Regions from separate parts of the Bacillus sp. AK031 genome, predicted to be linked through region 2. Evidence: predicted binding sites of a transcription regulator. Region 2 holds the regulator's gene; each other region holds the start of a gene.
What was found. Region 2 encodes LexA, which represses DNA repair genes until DNA is damaged. Its sites were predicted from a motif close to CGAACATATGTTCG; they were not measured.
Positions count from the first base shown of each region.

Region 1: a site for LexA is predicted at 2,673-2,686, ahead of uvrB (excinuclease ABC subunit UvrB). Genes of this name have one in related genera too.
Region 3: a site for LexA is predicted at 5,068-5,081, ahead of parE (DNA topoisomerase IV subunit B). Genes of this name have one in related genera too.

Region 1 covers NZ_CP096424.1:560,351-567,392, forward strand. The annotation lists gene M1E09_RS02580 (HD domain-containing protein) at 1-210, shown strand, start outside; gene M1E09_RS02585 (CsbA family protein) at 274-507, shown strand; gene M1E09_RS02590 (serine hydrolase domain-containing protein) at 754-1,815, shown strand; gene M1E09_RS02595 (alpha/beta fold hydrolase) at 1,766-2,623, shown strand; gene uvrB (excinuclease ABC subunit UvrB) at 2,830-4,812, shown strand; gene uvrA (excinuclease ABC subunit UvrA) at 4,819-7,042, shown strand, end outside.
Region 2 covers NZ_CP096424.1:2,664,549-2,671,590, reverse strand. The annotation lists gene glnA (type I glutamate--ammonia ligase) at 1-1,091, shown strand, start outside; gene M1E09_RS13820 (hypothetical protein) at 1,289-1,471, shown strand; gene rlmD (23S rRNA (uracil(1939)-C(5))-methyltransferase RlmD) at 1,702-3,072, shown strand; gene M1E09_RS13810 (GNAT family N-acetyltransferase) at 3,184-3,651, shown strand; gene M1E09_RS13805 (group-specific protein) at 3,648-4,046, shown strand; gene lexA (transcriptional repressor LexA) at 4,240-4,860, opposite strand; gene yneA (cell division suppressor protein YneA) at 5,015-5,341, shown strand; gene M1E09_RS13790 (YneB family resolvase-like protein) at 5,353-6,003, shown strand; gene M1E09_RS13785 (DUF896 domain-containing protein) at 6,124-6,357, shown strand; gene tkt (transketolase) at 6,827-7,042, shown strand, end outside.
Region 3 covers NZ_CP096424.1:2,458,112-2,465,153, forward strand. The annotation lists gene M1E09_RS12630 (hypothetical protein) at 1-432, opposite strand, end outside; gene parC (DNA topoisomerase IV subunit A) at 607-3,036, opposite strand; gene parE (DNA topoisomerase IV subunit B) at 3,033-4,988, opposite strand; gene M1E09_RS12645 (CoA-binding protein) at 5,257-5,664, opposite strand; gene M1E09_RS12650 (glycine betaine ABC transporter substrate-binding protein) at 5,774-6,667, opposite strand; gene M1E09_RS12655 (ABC transporter permease) at 6,685-7,042, opposite strand, start outside.

The DNA of each region.
Region 1 (7,042 bases), 2.1 Mb from region 2:
GAAATTCAGAAGGGAAATCCTGAACCGTTGTTTCTGGAAATATATGAAGAGGCACTGGCGACCATTTTGAAATTCAGGGAGATGGACTGTGTGCAGTACTTCCTCAATGACATCCTGCCTGAAATGCTTTCTGAAAAGAATATCCCTCATGAACAGCTGAGTGAAATGACGAAGAAAATAGTCAGCGGGTTTAACAATCGGAACCAATAACTATCTCTTCCCTCTATTTTTTTGGTAAGATAACGGTAACGGAATTTTTGAGGAGAGAATAGAATGCTTTCGAAATATATATTGGGAATTTTCCTGCCTGGAATGCTCGTCGTCCTATTTACAAGAGTTACTTATAATCATTATGTCGGCTTGATTTTGACTGTAGCGTTGATAGCGGCTTCCGTCTATAAAGGCTACACGGATACCTTGGCGCTGATCGTTGTGGATGCAGCATCACTGACAGCCGGTTTCTGGTACAGCAATCGAATGAGGAATAAAGCGAGAAATCGCAGCTGAAGCCCTGATCCTATCAGGTGCTTTTTTATTTTGCACGAAGGAACAGTGGATAACTCCAGCTGAAATGTGGATAAATACAACTTATACACATTATTTTCAATAAAAATTGATTTATTAACAGTTAATCAACTGATAATTAGTAGTTACGCACAACTTATTAACAAAACTAACAAGTTATACACAAAGTTATTCACAAGGTAATGTGGTTTTCAAGCTCGAATACATAGGTATCTCACAAAAGGAGAGATTCTTATGTACAATAAGCTCGTTTCCTGGGTGGAACAGATAAAAAAATTGAATCACAGCTCGGCAGCTGCGTTAGTGATCATGAAGGATGACGAAATAGTGCTGGAGCATTACAGCGGCAGTCAATCAAGTACTCCTGGCTCCCCTCCTGCTACAAGAGAAACCAGGTTCAATATCGCTTCGGCTAGAAAAAGCTACCTGGGGCTTGCCGTGTCTTATGCCTTATATGAAGGGAAAATCGACAGTCTGGATGATGAGGCTGTGGATTATTTTCCACAGTTTGATAAAGAGCTGCTTGGAAAAACGACCATACGCCATCTTGTTACGCATTCACACGGCCTCCATGAACATGAAGACGGTACACCTTTCCGGGAATTTCCTCCTGGAGGAGGCTGGGCATACCGTGGAATCAACATCATCATGATGACGGAACTATTGCAGCGGCTTTATGGAAAAAGTTATCCCCAATTGCTACAAGAAAGAGTTTTTACAAGAGCGGGTTTAACGGAAACAGGCTGGGAAATATCCCCGGGAGAAAACCTAGCCGAAGTCATCATCGATCCAGAGGAGAAAGCAGTCAAGAGTCTCGGGACTACACAAGATGGCACTCAATCCAACCTGTTCGTTTCAGCACGCGACCTTGCCCTTTGGGGGAATCTTCATTTGAATAGTGGCGAAGCAAATGGACAGCAGATTGTACCGCATGAAGTCATAGAAACAGCAACGACTGTCCAAAGTCCAGTCTATGAAGATAAAACCCTGCCGCAAAATGGATTGTTCTGGTATGTGCAAGGCGAACCGGCTGAAAAAAGTGAAATCGGCGATCGTGTTCCAAAAGGCTCCTATCAAATTCTCGGGATTACCGGTCCTACCGTTCTGGTCATACCGGAATATCATGCGGTCGTGGTGAAGATGTACAATAAACGTTACAACTATGGTGGCGAAGGCTACCTAGACTATCTAAGGGAATTCAGCAATCTGGCAGCTGACTGTTTAAAGGAGGGAGAATCTGATGGGGGTATGGGAAAAGAGTCTCTTACAAACGGCACGCGGGACATTTGAAGTTTTTACAAAAGGTGAGGGAGAACCTCTGTGTGTGACGCATCACTATTCGGTTTTTAATCGATCAGGCGATTATTTTGCAGACGAATTTACTGATACGCATAAGGTCATCCTTGTTAATCTGCGGGAAGCAGGAAATTCTGAGAAAGCACATGAACATTATCAGTTGAGCCTGCTTGAAACCATTTTTGACCTGGAAGCGGTACGGGAGGCATCAGGGTATGAAAAATGGTTTTTTGCCGGACACTCTACTGGCGGTATGCTGGGAATCATGTATGGAATTTATTTTTCCGGACACCTGGCAGGGCTGATCGTGGCCGGGGCAGCGGCGAGAGAATTCTACACATTTTCTCAATCATGCATCTATCATCAATCGCATCCGCAGTTCCAGATAATGCAGGATTATAATGAAAGGCTTAAGCAGCCCGATCTTGCAGCTGAAGAGCGAAAGGAACTGTCCATCAACAGGACGAAACTGTCACTCTATCAACCGGAAAAATACGAGCAATATTTCAATAAAAATACCAATAAAACGATCTCAGGTATCCGGATGAACTTCATGAACAGGGAATTGCAGGTTTTTGATGTAACGAAAAAACTGAAACTGATCTCTGCCCCGACTCTGGTTATGTGCGGAAGACATGATGTGCAATGTCCGCTGGAATACTCTATTGAGATTGCAGAAGGAGTCCCATTAGCAGAACTTGCTGTTTTTGAAAACAGCAATCACTATCCGTTTTTAGAAGAGAATGAACAATTTCACAAAGAAGTGTCTTCATTTTTTGGAAAGATTGAAAAAGGCCGCTGAGGGTCTTTTTTTATTTTTCATGGTTATAGCTCGATGGCATGAAAAACTACGAACTTTTGTTCGCTTATTGTTGGTTATTTCTGTCTCGATTGTGGTAGAATGAGAATATTGAAAAGAGAAGGCTTTAGAGGAAGCATCTGCAGGGTAATATGTATATATCCTATGAAAATGATATAGATAAGTCTAGTTGAACGGGAGGTACGATGGTGAAAGATCAATTCCAACTTAAATCACATTACCAGCCGGAAGGTGACCAGCCTGCTGCCATTAAGGAAATTGCTCAGGGAATCCGCGATGGGAAAAGGCATCAGACCCTTTTAGGGGCTACAGGAACCGGAAAAACGTTTACAGTATCGAACGTTATCCAGGAAGTGAATAAACCGACTTTGGTCATCGCCCATAACAAAACGCTTGCAGGACAGCTTTACAGCGAGTTCAAGGAATTTTTTCCGGATAATGCGGTAGAGTATTTTGTCAGTTACTACGATTATTATCAGCCGGAGGCATATGTCCCGCAGACAGATACATTTATTGAAAAAGATGCAAGTATCAATGATGAGATTGATAAGCTTCGCCACTCGGCAACTTCTTCTTTATTTGAACGGAAAGATGTCATCATCATAGCCAGTGTGTCATGCATCTATGGACTCGGTTCTCCTGAGGAATACAGGGATCTTGTTGTCTCACTAAGAGTAGGCATGGAAATTGAACGGAACCAGCTTCTGCGCAAGCTTGTCGATGTTCAGTATGCACGCAATGACATCGACTTCAAGCGCGGAACTTTCAGAGTCCGTGGAGATGTAGTGGAAATCTTCCCGGCTTCAAGAGATGAACATTGTATGAGAATCGAGTTTTTCGGAGATGAAATTGACCGTATCAGGGAAGTCGATTCCCTAACAGGCGAAATCATCGGTGAACGCGATCATGTCGCAATTTTCCCGGCATCCCACTTCGTAACCCGTGAAGAAAAAATGAAAATAGCCATTGGAAATATCGAACAGGAATTGGAAGAACAGCTCAAAGTGATGAGAGAAGAAAATAAACTGCTGGAGGCGCAGCGCCTTGAGCAGCGCACCCGTTATGACCTGGAAATGATGAGGGAGATGGGATTCTGCTCGGGAATCGAAAACTATTCCCGCCATTTGACGCTCCGTCCTGCCGGGTCGACACCTTATACACTGCTCGACTATTTTCCGGATGACTTCATGATTGTCGTCGATGAGTCGCACGTTACCCTCCCTCAAATCAGGGGGATGTTCAACGGTGACCAGGCGCGGAAGAAAGTCCTGGTTGACCATGGATTCAGGCTGCCGTCAGCGATGGATAACCGCCCGCTCAGGTTTGAAGAATTTGAAGGCAAAGTGAACCAGCTCGTTTATGTATCGGCAACACCGGGTCCTTATGAGGAAGAACACAGTCCGGAAATGATTCAGCAGATCATTCGTCCGACGGGTCTCCTTGATCCGACCATCGATGTCCGTCCGATTGAAGGGCAGATTGATGACCTGATCGGAGAAATCAATGAACGAATCGAGAAGAACGAGCGGGTGCTGGTTACGACCCTGACGAAAAAGATGTCAGAGGACCTCAGTGCCTATCTGAAGGAAATCGGAATCAAGGTCCAATACCTTCACTCTGAAATTAAAACACTCGAGCGGATTGAAATCATCAGAGATTTGCGGATGGGCAAATATGATGTCCTTGTCGGAATCAACCTTCTGAGAGAGGGATTGGATATTCCGGAAGTGTCGCTTGTGACAATCCTTGATGCAGATAAGGAAGGTTTCCTGCGTTCGGAACGTTCGCTCATCCAGACAATTGGACGTGCAGCCCGTAATAGCAACGGACACGTCATTATGTATGCAGATAAAATCACGGATTCCATGCAAAAAGCGCTTGATGAAACCAGTCGCCGCCGGGAAATCCAGATTGAATATAACGAAAAGCACGGAATCACGCCGCAGACGATCAAGAAAAGCATTCCCAATCTTATCCGTGCAACACACGCTGCTGAAGACCAGGCAGAATATGAAGGACAGCAGAAGAAAGTTTCAAAGCTCACAAAACCAGAGAGAGAAAAGCTTATTGCAAGCTTAGAAGGAGAAATGAAGGAAGCAGCGAGAGCGTTGGACTTCGAACGTGCCGCACAGCTGCGTGACACGATTCTAGAGCTAAAAGCGGAAGGATGACCAGTAATGGGTAGAGATCAAATTGTTGTACAAGGAGCCAGAGCTCATAACTTGAAAAATATAGATATTACCATTCCAAGGGATAAGCTTGTCGTATTGACAGGCTTGTCCGGTTCGGGTAAGTCCTCCTTGGCCTTCGATACTATTTATGCCGAAGGTCAGAGAAGGTATGTCGAATCTTTGTCTGCTTATGCCAGGCAGTTCCTCGGCCAAATGGATAAGCCGGACGTGGACGCAATCGAGGGGTTGTCACCGGCCATTTCCATCGACCAGAAGACAACCAGCCGCAATCCTCGTTCAACCGTAGGAACAGTGACGGAAATCTATGACTACCTGCGTTTGCTTTTCGCCCGTGTCGGAAGACCGATCTGTCCGATACACGGCATTGAAATAAGTTCGCAGACCATCCAGCAGATGGTTGATAGAATCATGGAATATCCTGAACGGACAAAGCTGCAGGTTCTTGCCCCGATCGTTTCCGGCAAAAAAGGTACCCATGCCAAGACATTGGAGGAAATTAAGAAACAAGGATATGTCAGGGTGCGTGTTGACGGGGAAGTCATGGATCTTGGTGATGAAATCGAGCTGGAAAAGAATAAAAAGCATTCCATCGAAGTGATCATCGACCGGGTCGTCGTAAAAGAAGGTGTTGAAGCCCGCCTGTCAGATTCACTTGAATCAGCTTTGAGGCTGGCTGACGGCAGAGTCATCATTGATGTGATCGGAGAAGAAGAGCTCTTGTTCAGTGAGCATCATGCCTGTCCGCAATGCGGCTTTTCAATCGGGGAGCTTGAGCCGAGAATGTTTTCTTTTAACAGTCCTTTCGGTGCCTGTCCCAGCTGCGACGGCCTCGGTTCCAAGTTGGAAGTGGATGAAGAGCTGATTATTCCTATCTGGGACAAGACACTTAATGAAAATGCACTTGCCCCATGGGAGCCGACCAGTTCGCAGTATTATCCGCAGCTGTTGAAAGCGGTCTGCGATCATTTCGGCATTGATATGGACGTCCCTGTCAAGGATCTGCCAAAACACCAGCTTGATAAGGTGTTGTACGGGTCGAAAGGGGAAGAAGTCTACTTCCGTTATGAAAATGACTTCGGCCAGGTACGGGAAAACTACATTGAATTCGAAGGCGTAATCCGAAATGTGGAACGCCGCTATAAAGAGACCAGCTCAGATTATATCCGGGAGCAGATGGAAAAATACATGGCGCAGCAGCCGTGTCCAAAGTGTAAGGGGCACAGGCTTAAGCCGGAAAGCCTTGCGGTCAAAGTAGATGCTCTTCACATTGGGGAAGTTACAGCATTCTCAATTGAAGAAGCAGATGCTTTCTTTGCCCAGCTGGAATTGACAGAAAAAGAAATGAAGATTGCCAATCTGATTTTGCGTGAAATCCGGGAACGCCTCGGATTCCTCGTCAATGTCGGCTTGGATTACCTGACACTGAGCAGGGCGGCCGGTACATTATCCGGAGGAGAAGCCCAGCGCATCAGGCTGGCTACTCAAATCGGCTCACGTTTAACGGGAGTGCTCTATATTCTTGATGAACCTTCAATCGGACTTCATCAGCGCGATAACGACCGATTAATTTCGACTTTGAAGAACATGCGTGATATCGGAAACACGCTGATTGTCGTGGAGCATGATGAGGATACGATGCTGGCAGCCGATTATCTGATTGATGTCGGACCTGGAGCGGGAATTCATGGCGGAGAAATTGTCTCTGCTGGCACTCCGCAGGAAGTAATGGAGGATCCGAACTCATTAACCGGACAATACCTTGGCGGTAAGAAATTCATCCCGCTGCCGGTGGAACGCCGCAAAAACGACGGCCGTTTTATAGAAATAGTCGGAGCAAAGGAAAATAACTTACAGAACGTCAAAGTGAAAATTCCATTGGGAATCTTCACATCCATTACAGGGGTTTCAGGGTCGGGTAAAAGCACCTTGATTAACGAAATTCTTCATAAGTCACTTGCCCAGCAGCTTCACAAAGCAAAATCGAAGCCCGGTGAGCACAAGCAAATCAAAGGTGTCGAACATCTCGAAAAAGTCATCGACATCGATCAATCGCCGATCGGGAGAACACCGAGATCAAACCCGGCAACCTATACAGGGGTATTCGATGATATCCGCGATGTCTATGCAACTACCAATGAAGCAAAGGTACGCGGCTACAAAAAAGGCCGATTCAGTTTCAATGTCAAAGGAGGGCGCTGTGAAGCCTGCC
Region 2 (7,042 bases):
GGACAGCTGAAAAAGGTAAAGTTGCGCGTCTTATCTGTGACATCTATAATCCGGATGGGACTCCATTTGCAGGAGATCCACGCAGTAACCTGAAAAGGGTTCTTAAAGAGATGGAAGAGCTTGGATTCTCAGACTTCAACCTTGGACCAGAACCGGAATTTTTCCTCTTCAAACTTGATGTAGAAGGACAACCGACACTTGAACTGAATGACAACGGTGGCTATTTTGATCTTGCTCCAACCGACCTTGGTGAAAACTGCCGAAGAGATATTGTGCTTGAACTTGAAGAAATGGGCTTTGAAATTGAAGCATCTCACCATGAGGTTGCTCCAGGACAGCACGAAATCGATTTCAAATATGCATCCGCACTAAAAGCGTGTGATGACATCCAGACGTTCAAGCTTGTTGTTAAAACAATTGCGCGTAAGCATGGACTTCATGCAACGTTCATGCCTAAACCGCTGTTTGGTGTAAACGGTTCTGGTATGCACTGCAATATGTCCCTATTTAAAGAGGGCAAAAATTCTTTCTTCGATGAAAGTGGAGAACTGCAATTAAGTGAAACTGCACGCCAGTTCCTTGCGGGAACAATCAAGCATGCTACTGGTTTCACTGCCATCACGAACCCGACAGTTAACTCTTACAAACGTCTGGTTCCCGGCTATGAGGCACCTTGTTATGTTGCGTGGTCTGCACAGAACCGCAGTCCGTTGATCCGTATTCCTGCTTCACGCGGTATGAGTACCCGTGTAGAAGTAAGAAGTGTTGATCCGGCAGCGAATCCTTACCTTGCAATGTCTGTATTGCTTGCAGCAGGTTTGGATGGGATCAAAAATGAAATGAAAGCTCCTAAACCAGTTGACCGCAATATCTATGTTATGAATAAAGAAGAGCGCGAAGAAGCAGGAATTGAAGATCTTCCAGCAAATCTTTCCAATGCTCTTGAAGCTCTGAAGAAAGACGAAGTAATGGTGAATGCACTTGGCGGCCATATCTTTGAACACTTCATCGAAGCGAAAGAAATCGAGTGGGATATGTTTAGAACCCAAGTTCACCCTTGGGAGCGCGAGCAATACCTGCAAATGTATTAATAGAGAGAGAAACCCTCAACTTATGTTGGGGGTTTTATTTGTATGGAAGTTTGTTTGCTGTTAACCAGCTACTTTGTAAATACTGTTTTCATAACAAATTCCTATGAAGACAATTCAGAAAGCAATTCGGGTCTCTGAAACTTTTCATGGGGACATTTCGTAAAGTCAGTATAAGCAAAATGTAAGGGGTGACTGTTTTGATCGATGGTATTATCTGGGCTGTAGTTTTTACAGGACTGCTTATCTTTATGTTCTACTGGGACAATAAGAAAGAGAAGCATAACTCTCCAAAACAACAGCGGAAAATAGAACATGAACAAGAAACCGAAAAACAAATAGAATTGGAGAAGGGAAAGGGCAAGCGGCCTCACGGATTTTAAGGAGAGAAGGCTGACTCAGGATTACAGTTGCCCAGGCTGTTTTTGTTGTAAATTTCTACTACCGGGCACTAAAGGATTCCATAATGGCTTCTCGTCCTTTATACTAGTTTAGTATGCTTTCTGGTATGTATGGCATAAATATATTCGATAATTGAACTTATATATTCTTTTATATAGTATTAAGGCTCTTTTTGAAGGAGGAAATTAAATTGAAAATTGCTAGTGGTGAAATGATAGAAGCGCAAATTCATCGATTAGATGATAGAGGAGCTGGGCAGGCTGTTGTCTGGCGTGAGAATGAAAAAGGAAACATAGGGAAATTAAAACTTACGGTTCCGCGCACTCTTCCAGGTGAGAAAGTAAAAGTGGTAGTGGACGAGCCGCTGAAGAGGAGAAGGAAGGCGCTTCCTGAAGAAATACTTGAAGCACATCCTGAAAGAACAGCTCCGCCTTGTCCTCACTTTGAACGTTGCGGCGGTTGTGTATGGCAGCATTTGAGCTACCAAGGTCAACTGAATCAGAAAACTGATCATGTTAAAGAGGCGGTGGCGACTCAAGGTTATGACCCAGCTCTTGTATTGGATACAATCGGAATGGACAATCCCTGGCGTTACCGTAACAAAATGGAATTTACATTCGCTCCGGATGGTTCATTGGGTCTTCACGAACAAGGAAACTTCCGTAAAGTCATTTCACTGGAGACTTGTCTGATTGCGAGTGAAGAAATGGTAGAAACAGCGATGGAAGTGGCTGAATGGGTTAAAGATTATGGATTAAAAGGGTATGACAAAGATGCCCATGAAGGGTTGCTTCGCCATTTAATGGTCAGACAGTCATTTGCTACAGGTGAAATTATGCTTGGACTTTTCGCCACGGAAGCACCAGCAGGTAAACTGGAAAGTGCAATCGCTGACCTGGTGAATCGAGTAGGAGAAAAGTTCCCGAAAGTGAAAAGTTTGTTATGGCTGGAAAACAGAGACTGGGCAGACCGGACTCAATCTGAAAAAACGCATGTCCTTGGTGGTCGTGATTTTATTTACGATGAAATGGATGGGTATCGTTTTCGTCTATGGTTCGATACATTCTTCCAAACGAACCCTGTTCAGGCACAAAAACTTGTAGACCTTGCAGTAGAAATGGGGAAACCCAAGAAAACAGAAAAAATGATCGATCTTTTCTGTGGTGTAGGAACATTTTCACTTCCGTTTGCTAATAAAGTCGGAGAACTAGCTGGAATTGAAATCGTAGAAAGCTCCATTGAATCTGCTAAACGTAATGCTGAGGATAATGGAATTCACAATACTACTTTCCTTGCGAAAGATGCGAGGAAGGGAATTGACCAGATCTTGGAGAGCTTTGGCAGACCTGAATTATTGCTTCTTGACCCTCCACGCTCAGGTGCGGGCGGCAAGGTAATGAGAAGAATCGGACGTTCACAGCCGGAGAGAATTGTCTATGTATCTTGTAATCCAAATACATTCGCAACAGATATAAAAGAATTGGAGCAATTCGGTTACAGTTTGAAAGTTGTTCAACCAGTTGACCTTTTCCCTCATACAGTTCATGTAGAGTGTGTTGCAGAGCTGGTTCTGGAAAAATAAATCTTACACCTGCAGTAAAATGCAGGTGTTTTTTTCTCTCAAAAATTTTGTTGCCCAATGTTTACAGGTTTGAAATAATTAACAGTATCATTAAAAGAGGGAGGCCATTTTATGCGGTTTAAACCAATCGATCTGGTAGAGCATGAAAAGTTTGTACTCAACTTCCGAAAAGATTCCTTTGCAGTCAGTTTTAATGATACTTCAAGCTTTAATGAGGAAGAATATCTGAGGTGGCTGAAAGAGAAAATCAATGAGTTTCCAGAAGGTTTTGTTATGGCAGAGGCAGAAAATGAACTGATTGGCCAGCTGGAATTATCGATAAGGCAGCATGAAGGCCAACCCATCGGATATGTTCATCTTTATTATTTAAAACCGGAATGCAGGCACAAGGGACACGGAATAGAGATTCATAGGTATGCTCTTGATTATTTTCTGAAACAAAACGTTAACGAGTATCATTTAAGAGTCTCGCCAACGAATACATCAGCCAGGAAGTTCTATAAAAGGATGGGTATGAAGGAAGTGGCTCCTGAGCTGGATGGCAAGGTAATCCGAATGAGGGGGATTTTGGAGGAATGAAATTTTATGTGGCTTCCAGCTTCAAAAACATTCAGCAGGTGAGATATATCAGCGAACAATTAAAACACAGGGGCTATATACATAGTTATGATTGGACTCAGAATGAAAGAGCTGTAAACATTGAGGAGCTTGAACAAATTGGAAAAGAAGAGAAACAGGCAGTATCGGATTCGGATTTCGTGGTGGTGCTGCTGCCTGCAGGAAAAGGCAGCCATATTGAATTGGGGATCGCTTTGGGGCTCCGTAAAAAAGTCTTCCTCCATTTTCCAAATAAAGAAGCGATGAGTCTAAATCAAACCAGTACCTTCTACTATTTGCAGGAAGTTGAGAAATGCTATGGCAGTCTGGATGACTTAGTAGATAGGATTAACTCATCATCAAACAGCAATAAATGATGAAAAGCAGGCTCTATCATCATTTATTTGGTTTGGTTCGTGCAGGGAGTCTACAATGACTTGTAGAAAATAATCTGAATAGAGAAGCCTGAAAAAGTGCAGTGATTTATATATTAGTATTAGTAGATGACACAAATAATCTATTAAAAAAAGCAAAAAGCCAGGCATTTTGTCTGGCTTTTTGCTTTTCGTTTTAATGTATTTGGCGATAAACGCCAATTACTTTACCGAGAATTGAAACATGGCGAAGGATAATAGGTTCCATAGAAGAGTTCTCTGGTTGAAGTCGTACGAAATCCTGTTCTTTAAAGAAACGTTTTACTGTTGCTTCATCCTCTTCTGTCATCGCTACGACAATGTCCCCATTATTTGCGGTCTGCTGCTGGCGTACAATAACATAATCTCCATCGAGAATCCCGGCTTCTATCATACTATCACCCATGATTTCAAGCATGAATACCTGTTCATCAGCTGGAGCGAGGTGCTGGGGAAGCGGAAAGAATTCCTCCACATTCTCAATCGCCGTTATAGGCTGGCCGGCAGTAACCTTACCGATAAGCGGTACATTCACGGCAGTTTGTCTAGGGATACTATCTTCCTCTAAGTCTAACACTTCAATAGCCCTTGGTTTAGTAGGATCTCGTCTAATCAGCCCCTTGCTTTCCAGCCTGGCAAGATGGCCATGTACCGTTGAACTGGAAGCAAGCCCGACAGCTTCACCAATTTCCCTTACAGAAGGCGGATATCCTTTAGATTTAACTTCTTCTTTAATATATTGAAGGATATCCTGCTGCCTTTTAGATAATTTTGTCATTTATTCCACCTCAAAACCGATCTTTTGTTCCCATTATAGCATGTCAAAGAAATGGATACAAACATAAGTTCGAATATCTGTTGACACCAAACGAATGTTCGTATTATAATCGATTTAACAATTAACGAACAAACATTCGCATGGAGGTATTTCAATGTTGACTGCAATTTGGAAAAATTATTCTTATGTTATCCTTCTAATGGGATTGGCACTCATAACAAGTTTTATAGCATTAATGAAAGTAGAAAGCACAATATCCTATCAAAAAGTGACCGTTCAAGAAGGGGATTCGCTTTGGACTATTTCTCAAGAGCTTTCGGAAGAACACGATCTTTCTACTAAAGAAGTGATGGAATGGGTAAGCGAGAAGAATAACCTGGCAACGGATATCATCAGGCCTGGCGATTCTCTTATCATTCCGGCAGAAAAGTCATTTCTTATTGAAAAAGATAATTATGAGCTTGCAAGCGGTACAGAATAGGAGCGTTTGTTATGAAAGCGGCAATTTATTGCAGAGTAAGTACAAAAAAGGATACACAGGAAACATCATTGCAAAGGCAGGAGGAAGAACTTCTTCAACTTGCTGCCAGCTTCAATTTTGAAGTTGCGCATATTATTAAAGACCAGGCCAGCGGGTATGAACTCGACAGGGAGGGAGTACTCGAACTGCTCGATTTGTTGAAGAAAGAGAGCATTGGCGCGGTGCTTATACAAGATGAAACACGGATTGGCAGGGGAAATGCAAAGATTGCCCTGATCCATTGTATAGTGAAAGAAGGGGTTAAGATCTACAGTATTTCTCATAATGGAGAACTTCACCTTTCCGAATCAGATTCAATGGTACTGCAGATTGTCAGCATGGTTGAGGAACACCAGCGGAAACTCCATAACTTGAAAATCAAGCGAGGTATGAGAAGGGCTGTTGAAAAGGGGTATAAACCCCAGAAGAACCTGAAAAACAGAGGAAACATGGAAGGCCGTGAACGAATTGAGGTTCCTGTTGAGGAAATAGTGAAGCTTAGAAACAATAAACTGACCTTTGCAGAAATTGCTGCAACCTTAAGGGGATTTGGTTTTAATATATCCAAAGCCACTGTACATAGAAGGTATCAAGAATTTATCAGCTCCTCCGAAGAGGCATGACACTTGTCTTTTTTCTCTATTTCTAGTAACATGTCGATATTAAATCGGTATTATTTGAATTGACTATATGCATTCGTGCTTAAATTTATATGTCGACATTTACAGGAGGAGAAACAATTTATGCTTTCAAAAGAAAAAATGGCAAGGATCAATAAACTCGCAAAGAAAGCTAAAGGTGAAGGATTAACAGCTGCAGAAGCAAAGGAACAAACAAAGTTAAGAAAAGAATACCTTGAGACATTCAGACAATCAATGAGGTCTACGATTGAAAATACAAGAATGTTTGATCCAGAGGGAAATGAAGTAACTCCTGAAAAAGTAAAAGAAATACAAAAAAATAAAAAGCTTCATTAAACTACTTGAAGTTCATCAATATTATCAAAAACACGCATTTTTGCGTGTTTTTTATTTTAATTATCTTTATTAACGTGAAATTAGGGTATTAGGAATTAAAAAAGGAGCAATCTAAAAAAGGAAATGCTTGTATACACCGGAGTTAAGACATGTCTTGAATCAGGCTTGTTGAATACCGCTGCATACACTCGCTTTCCATGGGTGCGAGGTGAGCCCGCTGGAGTGGATAATCCGTTTCAATCATTCCGGTATGAATTAACATTGATTTAGGTTTTTCCGGAAAATAATTTCGTGTATTTTTAGAATGACGGAAATAATTTTCGTTTGGTGGAAAGGTTTAAAAATCAATGAAGTAAACGCTTTCATATTAGTTATGGAGGTTTTCTCAAAAAACAAATCGGTTGTATAAACTTCATAAGAATATTAATATTAACAAGTAATAACCGAAAAACAGGAAGGATGTTGATTAATGTTTGATGTAACAGATCAATTAGCCATTAATACTATACGTACACTTTCAATTGATGCAATCGAGAAAGCGAACTCTGGGCATCCAGGAATGCCTATGGGAGCTGCTCCGATGGCTTATGCATTATGGTCCAGATTTATGAACCATAATCCTAATAATCCAGATTGGCATAATAGAGACCGCTTTGTTCTCTCTGCAGGCCATGGCTCCATGCTT
Region 3 (7,042 bases), 210 kb from region 2:
GGCATCAATTGATAATGCAGGAGGCATGCCGATATCTTTTTTTCTATTATCGGCCAATGTATATAAACTGTAGTTATAAAGTCCACCGCTACCACCTGTAGCTGATGACTGAAGCAGATCTTTTACTCTATCATGATTTAAATCATGAAACAGAATCTGCGGTTCATATCCACCTTCGTAGTCAATGCGAAATTCTTTTCCTTCAGAAGTCTTGATCTCTGCCCAGATCTCTTTATAAAATAATGCACCAGGTTCAAATGGTTTCCCCCACAAAGTTATGGTGTCTTTCGCTTTGTCTCCTGTTACGTCTTTTTCATAAGCCGTAATGGCCATAACATTTGGTTGGGTTTGCTCTTGCGTAAAAGTTCCGGCAATCGCATGAAGTGACATGAAAAAGAAAGCCGCAAATGCAAATAACAATTCCTTTCTCATCAAAACCTCTCCTTATAAAAATAGTTTTTCTTATCTTCTCCAGGAGTGGTAATTATATGTAACCTTGTCTGTCAATTGATCATTTTTAACATATATAAATAGAGGTACCAATCTTAGTGAGATTGGTACCTCTATTTAGTTTGTTATTTAAGGATAATCCATGTAAAAAGACTGTTATAAAGTCGGTCGCTGTTCCCGCCAAATCTTGATAACAGATCCGCTATCTCCCTGATCCAATACAAAGGATCCGTTTGAATAACGGTCGTTATTACGGAAGTTTACCGCCTGTATAGTTTCTATATTGCCTTTATCCGTTAACAGTGAAACTGAATCTATTTCTTCAACGATTTCCATGCCTGCCAATCGGTGAGGATTGGATTTCAATTCACGCAGCATTACTACACCGCGTTTGGCTCTCGTCGTCTTCTCAAACTCAGCAAGCTTCATCTTCTTAACTGCCCCCCGTTGAGTGGCAATTAATACTGTTTCGGCTGAAGGATTCGTGACTGTCTTCCCTGCAATGACATAATCGCCATCTTTTAGGTTGATGCCTTTCACGCCGGCTGCTCTTGGTCCGACAACATTCACTTCTTCTTCGTTGAACCACAATCCATATCCAAAGTGGGTGGCAAGGAAGAGATCCTGAGTGCCATCGGTTAAATGCACATCTATCAATTCGTCATCTTTTTTCAGGTTTAACGCAACAAGCGGCCTGGAGTAGCGTTGTGCTTTGTATTGACTTAACAATGACTTTTTCGTCATACCGTTCTTTGTGAAGAATAATAAATATTTATCTTCTTCAAATTCTTTTATCGGCATTGCCCCAATCAAGTTTTCATCTTTATCGATTGAGATGATATTCGCAACATGCTGCCCCAGGTCTTTCCACCTGATATCCGGCAGTTCATGGACAGGACAATACAGGTAACTTCCTTTATCGGTGAATAAAAGAAGAACATCCGTTGTATTCATCTCTTCTTGAATCAGAAGACGGTCCGTTTCTTTCATGGCAAGGTCCTGTCCGTTCGATGCTGCAAAGGAACGGAGGCTTGTACGTTTAATATATCCATCTTTCGTCACAGTCACCATAACATCTTCATTGGCAATCATGACTTCAAGATTCACTTTAATCTCTTCAATTTCAGCCTCAATGACAGAGCGCCTGTCATCAGCAAACTGCTTCTTGATTGCTCTCATTTCTTTTTTGATGACACTTAACAGCTTGCTTTCACTTTCAAGAATAGCCGTAAGCTCGCTGATACGGTTTGCAAGTTCTTCCGCTTCCTGCTTTAACGCTGTTATATCCGTATTTGTTAAACGATAAAGCTGTAAGGATACAATCGCTTCTGCCTGGGCTTCAGAGAAGTCAAATTGGGCAATCAAATTGTTCTTTGCATCACGTTTATCCTTGGAAGCACGGATAGATGCAATCACTTCATCAAGGATGGATAACGCCTTCATCAATCCTTCAACGATATGCTGCCTTTCCTGTGCTTTCCTCAAATCATGCTTGGACCTGTTTGTCACTACTTCTTTTTGATGGTTGATATAAGCATCCAGCAGCTGGCGGAGCCCCATCAGCTGTGGACGGCGGTTATGGATTGCGACCATATTGAAGTTGTATGCGACTTGAAGGTCTGTGTTTTTGTAGAGGAACATCAGGACACCATCTGCATCCGCATCTTTCTTCAATTCAATCACGATTCGAAGGCCGGTACGATCTGTCTCATCTCTTACTTCTGAGATTCCTTCCACTTTGCGGTCAAGCCTGTATTCGTCCATCTTCTTGACGAGGTTCGCCTTATTTACTTCATAAGGAATCTCGGTAATAACAATTTGCTGTTTGCCACCGCGAACAGACTCAACATCCGCTTTACCCCGGACGACGATTTTCCCTTTCCCTGTCTCATATGCCTTCCTGATTCCATCGACACCCTGGATAATTCCTCCTGTTGGAAAATCCGGTCCTTTAATGACAGTCATTAGATCATCTACAGTCGATTCCGGCTTGTCCATGCGCATAATGACTGCATCAATTACTTCACCTAAATGATGAGGAGGGATATCTGTTGCATACCCTGAAGATATTCCTGTCGATCCATTGACAAGAAGACTCGGGAAACGTGCAGGCAGCACTGTTGGTTCCTTCGAAGTATCATCGAAGTTCGGAACAAAATCGACGGTGTCCTTCTCAATATCCCGGAGAAGCTCAGTAGAAATCGCCGACAATCTTGCTTCGGTATAACGCATGGCTGCGGGCGGGTCTCCATCGACACTTCCGTTATTTCCATGCATTTCAACTAGAAGCTTCCGCAGCTTCCATTCCTGGCTCATCCTCACCATGGCATCATAAACAGATGTATCACCATGCGGATGGTAATTACCGATTACATTACCGACAGTTTTGGCAGACTTCCTGAAGCCTTTTTCATGCGTGTTTCCTTCAAAATGCATCGCATACAGGATACGGCGTTGAACCGGCTTTAAGCCGTCACGCGCATCCGGCAGGGCCCGCTCCTGGATAATATATTTACTGTATCGACCAAAACGATCGCCTATTACTTCTTCAAGCGGCAAGTCCTGGTAGCGCTCTTGTGTTGTCATTGATTGCCCTCCTCTGCGACCGATACATTTTCATTTTCGAGAATGCTTCCATCTTCTTCCAGTCCAAAGGCGACATTGCTTTCAATCCACTTTCTGCGCGGTTCGACTTTATCACCCATCAAGGTCGTGACGCGGCGTTCCGCTCTTGCTGCATCATCGATCTTTACACGGATAAGCGTTCGGGTTTCCGGATCCATAGTGGTTTCCCATAGCTGGTCCGCATTCATTTCTCCAAGACCTTTATAACGCTGGATCATATAGCCTTTTCCGATTTTCTTGATTGCTCCATCAAGCTCGTCATCCGTCCACGCATATTCAATAACTTCTTTCTTGCCTGTGCCTTTACTTACTTTGTAAAGCGGCGGAAGTGCGATATACACTCTGCCTGCTTCCAATAAAGGTTTCATATAACGGTAGAAGAACGTCAGCAGCAGCACCTGGATATGGGCTCCGTCTGTATCGGCATCGGTCATGATGACGATTTTATCATAATTGATATCCTCTATATTGAATTCGGGGCCAACACCCGCGCCGATTGCATGGATAATGGTATTGATCTCCTCATTTTTGAAAATATCCGCCAATTTTGCTTTTTCTGTATTGATGACTTTTCCGCGCAAAGGCAGGATTGCCTGGAATTTCCGGTCTCTGCCCTGCTTGGCTGAGCCGCCGGCTGAATCCCCCTCGACAAGATAGAGTTCATTCTTTTGCGGGTTTCGTGATTGAGCCGGCGTCAGCTTTCCTGAAAGAATCGTTTCAGAACGCTTTTTCTTTTTGCCGTTCCTTGCATCTTCACGTGCTTTCCGGGCTGCTTCTCTGGCCTGGGCCGCTTTGATAGATTTTTTGATCAACAGTGAACTCGTATCTGGATTTTCTTCAAGGAAATAGAGAAGATGTTCGGAAACGACTGCATCAACTGCCGACCTTGCTTCACTAGTTCCGAGCTTCCCTTTGGTCTGTCCTTCAAATTGAAGAAGTTCCTCGGGAATCCGAACAGACACAATTCCTGCGAGCCCTTCACGTATGTCCGTTCCCTCAAGATTCTTATCCTTATCACGCAGGATACCTGCCTTTCGGGCATACTCGTTGAATACACGGGTCATCGCCGTCCTCGCACCCGCTTCATGTGTACCGCCATCCTTTGTCCGGACATTGTTGACAAATGAAAGGATGTTTTCTGAAAAGCCGTCATTGAATTGAAAAGAAAATTCCACTTCAATATTATTATGGTCTCCTTCAAAGAACACAACAGGGTGAATGGAATCTTTCTCTTCATTTAAGTACTTTACAAATGCCTGAATACCGCTTTCATAATGGAAAACATCTTCTTGATCATGACGTTCGTCAATGATGGTGATTTTAAGTCCTTTGAGAAGAAAGGCTGATTCACGGAGACGTTCACATAATGTGTCATAATTATAGGAAGTCACACTGAATATGGAGGGATCGGGTTTGAAACTGATCTTTGTTCCGGTTTTTTTCGTTTTTCCTACTTTTTCAAGAGTTGTTTGCGGCTTTCCGCCATTCGCGAACAACTGTTCGTAAACAAAACCATCCCGCATGATGGTCACTTTGAGCCACTCTGACAGGGCATTTACGACAGATGCCCCTACTCCGTGAAGACCGCCGCTTGTTTTGTAGCCGCCTTGTCCGAATTTTCCTCCGGCATGAAGAACAGTCAATATGACTTCAGGAGTCGGCTTCCCGAGCTTATGCATTCCGGTAGGCATCCCACGTCCGCTGTCTTCCACACTTAAGCTGTTATCTTTATGTATCGTAACCTTGATTTCATCTCCATAGCCTGCTAACGCTTCATCTACAGAGTTATCAACGATTTCATAAACTAAATGGTGTAATCCTCTAGTATCTGTGGATCCGATATACATACCTGGTCTTTTTCTTACAGCCTCAAGACCTTCGAGTACCTGTATCGCATCATCATTATAATCCATGGTCTGATTTCTGTTGGCCACGAACATTCCCCTTTCAAAACTTATCTCTGTCTGCTTTTGATGATTTCTTATATAAAAAAGAACAATTGTTCGCACTTCTATTTTACCACAGTAACGCGAAACATCTATGCTTTATTGTATCGTTTTATTTTAATTTCGCAAATTTATTTTTAATGACGGACATAAAAAAACGGCGTTACAGACAGGTTTTTGTGCCATTTTCCATAAAAACAGACGATGAAAATATATTCATCGCCTGTTCGAAAAACTATCTTGTTAAAGCATGTTCAACCTTGATACAGCGGTCCATAATGACAGTATATCCTTTGCTTTTCAGAAAGTCATAGGCTTCTTCGTTGTGAACACCCAGTTGGGCCCAGAAAACATCAGCATCAATTTCGTCAAATTCCCTTGCAATCTCAGGCAGAAACTCGGAGCGGCGGAATACATTTACAATATCAACGTGTCTGCCAATATCTTTTAGAGTTGCCACTGCCTTTACTCCTAATGCGGAATCGATGGTCGGATTGACTGGTATGATTTCATATCCGTTATCCTGCATGGCTTTGGACACCATATAGGATGTCCTTTCAGGGTTGTCGCTCAATCCGATAACGGCAATCACTTTAGCCTTATCCAATATCGGCTTCATTTCATTTCTTGTCAAAACATCCATCCTGTTCATCTCCTTACTATCATTATTTCGATAAATCTCAAAAATATCCTGCAAAAAAAGCTGATCTATAGGTTTTTTACCCATTTAGATCAGCTTAAATCCTTTATAATTATTCTTCGATAAGACCTTTTGAGATTAAGAAGTCCCTGGCAACGTCTGCCGGTTCCTCTTTATCCATATCAACGCGGGCATTCAATTCGCTCATTTCTTCTTCGGTGATCGAACCAGCCAATTTGTTAATGACTTCCTCCAGTTCCGGATGTTCATCCAGCACTTCCTGCCTTACGATAGGAGCTGCATAGAATGGAGGGAAGAATCCTTTATCATCCTTTGTTGTCGCCAGATCATAACGCTGGATTCTGCCGTCCGTCGTAAACGCAGGAATCAAATCAACGTCTCCATTTTTGACAGCCTCATACATGATATTAGGGTCGTAACTTTCTGTTTCTTCAAAGTTGAAATCATATGCCTTTACCAGATCATCATAACCATCCCCGGGACGCTCATAAAACTGATGTGGTGCACCAAAAACCATGTTCTTAGAATATGGGATAAGGTCAGAATATGTTTCTGCGTCGATGTCTTCATCCTTACGATAGGCAAGTGTATACGTGTTTTCAAATCCAAGAGGTTCAAGCCACGTGACACCATACTTTTCTTCATAGCCTTCTTTTACCTGCTGATAAATTTCATCTGCACTTGCGCCTTCAGCCGCTTCCTCTTTCAACACGGCCTTCAAGCCTGTACCCGTATATTCTACATACATATCGATATCGCCTTTTTCAATGGCCGGTGTCAAGATTGATACTTCTCCCAGACCTTCTTCTCTTTCGACATTCAGGTCGGTATTCTCCTCAATGACCTGAGCAAGCATTTCTGTTAAAATATATTGCTCAGTCCACATTTTTCCTGATACTGTAACAGTATCACTTTCGCCGCCATTGCCACAAGCAGACAGGATAAGCAGCAATGCAGCAGCCAGTAACGCCAATTTTTTCTTCATAAATACAATCCCCTTTATTATTTTCTGGCCTTTAACCCTTTCGGTGTTGTGGCCTTTTCCAAAATCTTTAATAAATAATCAAAAAACAATGCAAGCAAGGCGGCTGGAAGCGCGCCGGCAAGTACCAAATAGTTATTCCAGGAAGATAATCCCCTGTAAATAATCTCACCAAGCCCGCCAGCGCCGACAAATGTCGCGAGTGTTGCAACCCCGACGGTCAGCACAGTAGCCGTTCTAATACCAGCCATGATAAACGGAAGGGAAAGCGGAAGCTCCACCTTATAAAGGAGCTGGCGGTTCGTCATCCCCATTCCTCGGCCGGCCTCTATAATCGCCTGGTCGACTCCTGTAATGCCGGTATAAGTATTCCTAAGA